Regions from separate parts of the Peribacillus sp. NJ4 genome, predicted to be linked through region 1. Evidence: a T-box and tRNA genes for the amino acid it is inferred to sense, from the RefSeq annotation. Region 1 holds a T-box; the other holds one or more tRNA genes.

Region 1 (4,259 bases):
AATGGCCCTCATCGCCAGCACCTTCAGACGTTTCTTATCCAAACCTATTTTAATGGGCATTTCGATCATTTCAGGAATATCCCTTATAGGGATTGGCATTTACTTTGCCATCCAGGCAGCCAAAGTTTTGTTTACATAAAGATTTAAGGAGCTGTAAGCATTTACTCGTGAGTTTTGGTGCTTTACTCGTGAATTTCAGGCATTTACTCGTGAGTTTGGCGGATTTATTCGTGAATTTCGATGCTTTACTCGTGAGTTCGTATTAATAATCTTACTTTAACTGTTTCCAACAGTTCATTCCTGGCGTTGGCTGGGTATGGATTTGTAGATAGATAAAAAAAGACAGCCGATATATTCGGCTGTCTTTTTTTATCCAAACCTAATCCAATGGGCATTTACTCGTGAAATTCGCGCATTTACTCGTGAATTCCGTGCATTTACTCGTGAGTTTCGCCCATTTACTCGTGAATTCCGTGCATTTACTCGTGAATTTCGCCCATTTACTCGTGAATTTCGTGCATTTACTCGTGAATTTGGATTAAGCTGCTTTCATATTAGATGCTACGTTCTTTTATTTGCTGGACCATTTTCTTGATGAACGTTTCTATTGCGACATTTTCAAATTCTTTTTCCCCGTATTTCCGGACATTCACTTCATTTTCTTTCTCCTCTTTATCGCCAAGGACCAGCATATATGGGATTTTCCCCATCTGCGCTTCCCTGACTTTATACCCCAGCTTTTCATTCCGATCATCAATTTTCACTCTTATGCCTTGATTCTTCAGTTCTTTTTGAACCTTTAAACAATAATTCAAATGAACTTGTGAGACAGGGATGATCTGTACTTGCACCGGGGCAAGCCATACCGGAAAAGCACCGGCAAAATGTTCTATCAGGATTCCAAAAAAACGATCGATCGACCCAAATATGGCACGATGAATGACGACCGGACGAACTTTTTCATTATTTTCATCGATGTAAGTCAGATCAAATTTATCGGGCATCTGAAAATCAAGTTGGATTGTTGCACATTGATGGCTTCGTTTTAATGCATCTTTAATATGAAAATCAATTTTCGGTCCATAAAATGCCCCGTCCCCTTCATTTAACTGATAATGTATCCCGATGCTTTCCAGAACATTTTTCAAGGCTGTTTCAGAAGCTTCCCAAAGGGAATCATCGCCCATTGAATCCTCTGGACGTGTCGAGAGTTCCACCGAATACTCGAAACCAAAAGTGAGATACACCTTATCAATCAGATGAAACACTTGTTTAATTTCACTTTCGATTTGATCCTGCCGAACAAAAATGTGGGCATCATCCTGACAAAATGTACGGACCCGCAACATCCCGTTCAATGCACCGCTATATTCATGACGGTGGACTTGACCGAACTCGGCCATCCGGATGGGTAAATCCCTGTAAGAATAAAGATTGTTTTTGAAAATAAGCATATGACCTGGACAGTTCATTGGCTTCATAGCGAATTTTGTTTGATCCACCTCAGTGAAGTACATATTCTCATGGTAATGATCCCAGTGACCCGATTGTTCCCATAACCGCTGGTTCATCATGAAAGGAGTCCGAACTTCGTCGTAATCAGCTTCAGTCTGAAGCTCCCGCGAGAACTTCTCCAATTCATTTCTAACGATTTGTCCTTTCGGTAAATAAAACGGCATTCCAGGAGCTTCCTCCGAAAACATGAATAACTCCAACTGCTTCCCTAATTTTCGGTGATCGCGTTTGGCCGCCTCTTCCAAGAATTTATAATGATCCTGTAAATCTTTTTTCTTTCGGAAAGCCACGCCATACACCCTTTGAAGAACTTCATTTTGATTATCTCCCCGCCAATAGGCTCCCGATACACGAGTCAATTTGAACGATTTTACAAATGATGTGGATGGAAGGTGCGGTCCTCTGCAAAGATCGACGAATTCCCCCTGTTGATAGACCGTTAGTTTTTCATCTTTAGGGATATTCTTTGCTATATCCAACTTGAATGACTCCCCTCTATCCTGGAATAACTTCACAGCTTCTGCATAAGACACTTCGATCCTTTTAATTTCAAGATTTTCACTTATGATATGTTCCATCTCTTTTTCAATAGCTTGTAAATCTTCTGAGCTCAAAGGATGATCTAACTTAAAATCATAGTAAAAACCATCTTCCACGACTGGCCCCATCCCTAATTCCACATTTCGGTATATTCTTTTCACAGCCTGAGCCAAAACATGCGCCGATGTATGTCGTAAAACTTGTAAACCTTCATCCGAATCCAGAGTCAAAATCGACAGTTCGGCATCCTTATTCAACTTGAAACTTAGATCAACCAGTTGCTTATCCAGTTTTCCTGCTACTGCCTTTTTCCTTAAACTTGAGCTGATTGACCCTGCCACACCTTCCACTGTCATCCCTTGCGGATATTCCTTTTGCTGCCCATCCGGGAATTGAACCTTAATCATTTTTTCACCCATCACATAAACACCCCTTTTTATAATAAAAAAACGCACTCATCCCTATTCAAGGGACGAGTGCGTTTACCCGTGGTTCCACCCAATTTCCCATAAGCAAGAAACACTCATGGCTCTGGAGCTTGTAACGCAGCTTAGACGATATCAGGTACTCTCGTTCACCGATATAGCTCAAAGGCGGTAAATCAGTTTCCTAAGCCAGGAAGTTCGCAGCTGCCCTTCCCTCTCTGCAGACCGTAAAAATGATTCATGTCCTTATCATGGCAATATTTTTATATAAAAAAACGCACCCATCCCTATATAAGGGACGAGTGCGTTTATACCCGTGGTTCCACCCAATTTCCCATAAGCAAAAAACACTCATGGCTCTGGAGCTTGTAACGCAGCTTAGACGATATCAGTTACTCTTGTTCACCAATATAGCTCAAAGGCGGTAAATCAGTTTCCTAAGCCAGGAAGTTCGCAGCTGCCCTTCCCTCTCTGCAGACCGTAAAAATGATTCATGTCCTTATCATGGCAATATTATAAAAATAAAAAACGCACCATCCCTAAGTAAGGGACGAGTGCGTTATACCCGTGGTTCCACCCAATTTCCCATAAGTAGATTACTTATGGCTCTGGAGCTGTAACGTAGCTTAGACGATATCAGTTACTTTCGTTCACCGATATGGCTCAAAGGCGGTAAATCAGTTTCCTAAGCCAGGAAGTTCGCAGCTGCCCTTCCCTCTCTGCAGACCGTAAAAATGATTCATGTCCTTATCAATGCTTCTAAAATGTAAATGGATTTTTATATTGTTATATATATTACAATATATTCCCATAAGTGACAACCTCAAATTTTTTCATTTCATTACAAACACTAAATTGGTATAATTAGTAAAAAAGGAGTCGTCATGAAAAGTTTAAGCAATTGGTCTTTCGTATTTGCAGTGATTGGTGCCGTATCATTTTGCTGCGCCTTTTTTTTACCAAAATCCTTCGAGCTTCTAATGGTCTCAGGATTCGGTGCGTTACTTATTGGTATGTTATTTAGTTTCGGGGCCATGTTAAAAAGTGAAAAAGGAAAGACGAAGCTTCTGGCTGTGGCTGCCTTCTTTCTTTTAAGTTTCATTCTGGTTTGGAATGAACCATTTCAAATCATCAGGCTATTAACCTGGATGAAAAATTAATCAAAACCCGTTCGCCACGACGGGTTTTTGTATGTTTCCTATTGATTTTCATTGTGTGAATTTTCCTCTTTCGCTTCCCTTGGATTCTTTACACTAAGCAATAATGTCAGTCCAGTGGTCCAAAGAATTAGCGCGCATCCAAAGCCAAGCAAGGATAACGGTGCAAGGATTTGATGCTCCCCAAACATGACGGTGTCTGGCACAATAAGCAATGTGATAAGCGCCAATAAACAGAGAAGCACTCCTGTTGCATAGTAGACCTTGATTTGGAAAAGCGCCGCCAAAGGTAAAAAATGAATCCCTACAATAATGGCGATGACTCCAGGAATAAGATCGGTCTGATTGATCATATTACAGATGGCGATGGCAATCCCAATCAGCAAACCTTCGGCAATGAAAACGATATTAAACCAGAAATTCATACGTTTCAAACGCCTAGCCCCATTTTCTGAAACTTGATCGGGCATTTTTTGTGATGCATATATTAATGAAATGCCCTCTATAACCATTATGATTCCTACGAATATGGCAGCAAGTTCCACGTAAGGAAACCCCCACCCTTGCAATCCCATTACACCGGTACCTGCCCACAACGTGCCGAATAATGCCATGAAAATGA
Region 2 (4,259 bases), 580 kb from region 1:
AGGCGTAGGCGATGGACAACAGGTTGATATTCCTGTACCACCTATACATCGTTTGAACGATGGGGGGACGCAGAAGGATAGGGTAAGCGCGCTGTTGGATATGCGCGTCCAAGCAGTTAGGCCGGAAACGAGGCAAATCCCGTTTCCATTAAGGCGGAGCTGTGATGGCGAGGGAAATATAGTACCGAAGTTCCTGATTCCACGCTGCCAAGAAAAGCCTCTAGTGAGATGTAAGGTGCCCGTACCGCAAACCGACACAGGTAGGCGAGGAGAGAATCCTAAGGTGTGCGAGAGAACTCTCGTTAAGGAACTCGGCAAAATGACCCCGTAACTTCGGGAGAAGGGGTGCTTTTTAGGGTGAATAGCCCGGAAAAGCCGCAGTGAATAGGCCCAGGCGACTGTTTAGCAAAAACACAGGTCTCTGCGAAGCCGCAAGGCGAAGTATAGGGGCTGACACCTGCCCGGTGCTGGAAGGTTAAGGGGAGAGGTTAGCGCAAGCGAAGCTTTGAACCGAAGCCCCAGTAAACGGCGGCCGTAACTATAACGGTCCTAAGGTAGCGAAATTCCTTGTCGGGTAAGTTCCGACCCGCACGAAAGGTGTAACGATCTGGGCACTGTCTCAACGAGAGACTCGGTGAAATTATAGTACCTGTGAAGATGCAGGTTACCCGCGACAGGACGGAAAGACCCCGTGGAGCTTTACTGCAGCCTGATATTGAATTTTGGTACAGCTTGTACAGGATAGGTAGGAGCCTGAGAAGCCGGAGCGCTAGCTTCGGTGGAGGCGTTGGTGGGATACTACCCTGGCTGTATTGAAATTCTAACCCGCGCCCCTTATCGGGGTGGGAGACAGTGTCAGGTGGGCAGTTTGACTGGGGCGGTCGCCTCCTAAAGAGTAACGGAGGCGCCCAAAGGTTCCCTCAGAATGGTTGGAAATCATTCGTAGAGTGTAAAGGCACAAGGGAGCTTGACTGCGAGACCTACAAGTCGAGCAGGGACGAAAGTCGGGCTTAGTGATCCGGTGGTTCCGCATGGAAGGGCCATCGCTCAACGGATAAAAGCTACCCCGGGGATAACAGGCTTATCTCCCCCAAGAGTCCACATCGACGGGGAGGTTTGGCACCTCGATGTCGGCTCATCGCATCCTGGGGCTGTAGTCGGTCCCAAGGGTTGGGCTGTTCGCCCATTAAAGCGGTACGCGAGCTGGGTTCAGAACGTCGTGAGACAGTTCGGTCCCTATCCGTCGCGGGCGCAGGAAATTTGAGAGGAGCTGTCCTTAGTACGAGAGGACCGGGATGGACGCACCGCTGGTGTACCAGTTGTCTTGCCAAAGGCATAGCTGGGTAGCTACGTGCGGACGGGATAAGTGCTGAAAGCATCTAAGCATGAAGCCCCCCTCAAGATGAGATTTCCCATGGCGCAAGCTAGTAAGATCCCTGAAAGATGATCAGGTTGATAGGTCAGAGGTGGAAGCGTGGCGACATGTGGAGCTGACTGATACTAATAGATCGAGGACTTAACCAACGCTTTAAAAAAATGAAATACCTTCTTATTATCTAGTTTTGAAGGAATGAAAATTTCTTCTTGCATTTTTTCGAAAAGACGTTATAATAATATATGTCTTAAAAAAATGTTAACAATGTTTGGTGACGATAGCGAAGAGGTCACACCCGTTCCCATTCCGAACACGGCAGTTAAGCTCTTCAGCGCCGATGGTAGTTGGGGGTTTCCCCCTGTGAGAGTAGGACGTCGCCAAGCAGGTTTTATATGGAGGATTAGCTCAGCTGGGAGAGCATCTGCCTTACAAGCAGAGGGTCGGCGGTTCGATCCCGTCATCCTCCACCATTTTACACCTGCCGGTGTAGCTCAACTGGTAGAGCAACTGACTTGTAATCAGTAGGTTGGGGGTTCAAGTCCTCTTGCCGGCACCATATTTTGAAATAGTACAAGCACGAGCCATTAGCTCAGTTGGTAGAGCATCTGACTTTTAATCAGAGGGTCGAAGGTTCGAATCCTTCATGGCTCACCATTTTATATGCGGGTGTGGCGGAATTGGCAGACGCACCAGACTTAGGATCTGGCGCCGCAAGGCGTGGGGGTTCAAGTCCCTTCACCCGCATCTTTCATGCGGAAGTAGTTCAGTGGTAGAATACAACCTTGCCAAGGTTGGGGTCGCGGGTTCGAATCCCGTCTTCCGCTCCACTTTTCGTATGTGCCGGGGTGGCGGAACTGGCAGACGCACAGGACTTAAAATCCTGCGGTAGGTGACTACCGTACCGGTTCGATTCCGGTCCTCGGCACCATCTTAATATGCGCCCGTAGCTCAATTGGATAGAGCATCTGACTACGAATCAGAAGGTTGTAGGTTCGACTCCCGCCGGGCGCACCATGTTTTTATTGCGGGAAGTAGCTCAGCTTGGTAGAGCACTTGGTTTGGGACCAAGGGGTCGCAGGTTCGAATCCTGTCTTCCCGACCACGTGATTTTTAATGAATGGGGCCTTAGCTCAGCTGGGAGAGCGCCTGCCTTGCACGCAGGAGGTCAGCGGTTCGATCCCGCTAGGCTCCACCATTTTTCAATCAGATACTTATATTATATTGGCGGTGTAGCTCAGCTGGCTAGAGCGTACGGTTCATACCCGTGAGGTCGGGGGTTCGATCCCCTCCGCCGCTACCAATAAATATAAGGACCTTTAGCTCAGCTGGTTAGAGCAGACGGCTCATAACCGTCCGGTCGTAGGTTCGAGTCCTACAAGGTCCACCATATGCATTTTTTAAAGCCGTGGAGGTATACCCAAGTTCGGCTGAAGGGATCGGTCTTGAAAACCGACAGGGGAGTCAAATCCCGCGGGGGTTCGAATCCCTCTACCTCCTCCATTTTTTTAAAAAGCAGCAAGTTGTTTTGAAACAACCTTACATAGAGGAAGCGAAAAAACAATATTCACGAAAACTTGATGCAAATCGTTTCATTATTACCGTCGCGGGGTGGAGCAGTCCGGTAGCTCGTCGGGCTCATAACCCGAAGGTCGCAGGTTCAAATCCTGTCCCCGCAATTATTAGGTCCCGTGGTGTAGCGGTTAACATGCCTGCCTGTCACGCAGGAGATCGCGGGTTCGATTCCCGTCGGGACCGCCATTTTTTAAATTTAATACAAATGTGGCTCAGTAGCTCAGTCGGTAGAGCAAAGGACTGAAAATCCTTGTGTCGGCGGTTCGATTCCGTCCTGAGCCACCATATCTTTCATATTACGGCGGTTGTGGCGAAGTGGTTAACGCACCTGATTGTGGTTCAGGCATTCGTGGGTTCGATTCCCATCAGTCGCCCCATTTCGCGGGTGTAGTTTAGTGGTAAAACCTCAGCCTTCCAAGCTGATGATGAGGGTTCGATTCCCTTCACCCGCTCCAAATATGGGCCTATAGCTCAGCTGGTTAGAGCGCACGCCTGATAAGCGTGAGGTCGATGGTTCGAGTCCATTTAGGCCCACCATATTCATATTGTTCCGCAGTAGCTCAGTGGTAGAGCATTCGGCTGTTAACCGAACGGTCGTAGGTTCGAGTCCTACCTGCGGAGCCATGGGGAAGTACTCAAGAGGCTGAAGAGGCGCCCCTGCTAAGGGTGTAGGTCGCGCGAGCGGCGCGAGGGTTCAAATCCCTCCTTCTCCGCCATTTGGCCCGTTGGTCAAGCGGTTAAGACACCGCCCTTTCACGGCGGTAACACGGGTTCGAATCCCGTACGGGTCATAACAAAAAAGGAAGCATACATTCATGTATGCTTCTTTTTTTCATTTCTTTTCATTGATATAAGTATCTTTTTGTTTATAAGGAATGTTTCCAAGCTGGGAATCGATATTTTCTTCATCTAATGTATCTTCATATTCCTTTTGCTTTTTGTTCGGTATATCCACCCTATTTTTTTCCTTCGATATCATTTGCTGCAAATCCTTCATAGTCTTCTGGAAATCCATCCGTTTCATCTTCGGTTTTATAAAGATCATTATAATTGTCATGATCGCCGGTGTAATCAGATGGCGTTTCGGATGTACCGAATTTGGCGACTTCACCAAAGCTATCCTCTTTATCCACTATTTCATTTCCATGACGATTTTCAAAATGATCACCCTTAGATGGAATCAATATATCCTCTTCCACTGGTCGGTCTTGTATAGTAGGCCGTTCTGGGGCATGCTCGACACAGTAAAGAGTGCTTGGGATCGCTTCAAGCCTATCGATGGGGATTTCTATATCACAGGTTTCACAATGGC

The links. The T-box of region 1 lies ahead of thrS (threonine--tRNA ligase). A T-box ahead of a tRNA ligase gene usually reads a tRNA of that ligase, here a tRNA-Thr.
Region 2: it encodes a tRNA-Thr, which carries the amino acid that the T-box ahead of thrS (threonine--tRNA ligase) is inferred to sense. The anticodon was not compared.

Annotation. Positions count from the first base shown of each region.
Region 1 is NZ_JAUCFQ010000001.1:1,287,528-1,291,786, reverse strand. Features, by position in the region: gene QUF94_RS06475 (LysE family transporter) at 1-139, shown strand, start outside; gene QUF94_RS06470 (hypothetical protein) at 105-266, shown strand; gene QUF94_RS06465 (hypothetical protein) at 402-542, shown strand; gene thrS (threonine--tRNA ligase) at 555-2,462, opposite strand; T-box leader at 2,521-2,742, opposite strand; T-box leader at 2,772-2,995, opposite strand; T-box leader at 3,024-3,243, opposite strand; gene QUF94_RS06455 (hypothetical protein) at 3,365-3,640, shown strand; gene QUF94_RS06450 (DUF7010 family protein) at 3,679-4,259, opposite strand, start outside.
Region 2 is NZ_JAUCFQ010000001.1:704,537-708,795, forward strand. Features, by position in the region: rRNA gene QUF94_RS03510 (23S ribosomal RNA) at 1-1,524, shown strand, start outside; rRNA gene rrf (5S ribosomal RNA) at 1,643-1,758, shown strand; tRNA gene QUF94_RS03520 (tRNA-Val) at 1,770-1,845, shown strand; tRNA gene QUF94_RS03525 (tRNA-Thr) at 1,856-1,931, shown strand; tRNA gene QUF94_RS03530 (tRNA-Lys) at 1,954-2,029, shown strand; tRNA gene QUF94_RS03535 (tRNA-Leu) at 2,038-2,119, shown strand; tRNA gene QUF94_RS03540 (tRNA-Gly) at 2,128-2,202, shown strand; tRNA gene QUF94_RS03545 (tRNA-Leu) at 2,215-2,303, shown strand; tRNA gene QUF94_RS03550 (tRNA-Arg) at 2,313-2,389, shown strand; tRNA gene QUF94_RS03555 (tRNA-Pro) at 2,401-2,477, shown strand; tRNA gene QUF94_RS03560 (tRNA-Ala) at 2,495-2,570, shown strand; tRNA gene QUF94_RS03565 (tRNA-Met) at 2,599-2,675, shown strand; tRNA gene QUF94_RS03570 (tRNA-Ile) at 2,686-2,762, shown strand; tRNA gene QUF94_RS03575 (tRNA-Ser) at 2,783-2,875, shown strand; tRNA gene QUF94_RS03580 (tRNA-Met) at 2,978-3,051, shown strand; tRNA gene QUF94_RS03585 (tRNA-Asp) at 3,058-3,133, shown strand; tRNA gene QUF94_RS03590 (tRNA-Phe) at 3,157-3,232, shown strand; tRNA gene QUF94_RS03595 (tRNA-His) at 3,249-3,324, shown strand; tRNA gene QUF94_RS03600 (tRNA-Gly) at 3,329-3,402, shown strand; tRNA gene QUF94_RS03605 (tRNA-Ile) at 3,408-3,484, shown strand; tRNA gene QUF94_RS03610 (tRNA-Asn) at 3,497-3,571, shown strand; tRNA gene QUF94_RS03615 (tRNA-Ser) at 3,573-3,663, shown strand; tRNA gene QUF94_RS03620 (tRNA-Glu) at 3,667-3,738, shown strand; gene QUF94_RS03625 (hypothetical protein) at 3,780-3,902, opposite strand; gene QUF94_RS03630 (TraR/DksA C4-type zinc finger protein) at 3,904-4,259, opposite strand, start outside.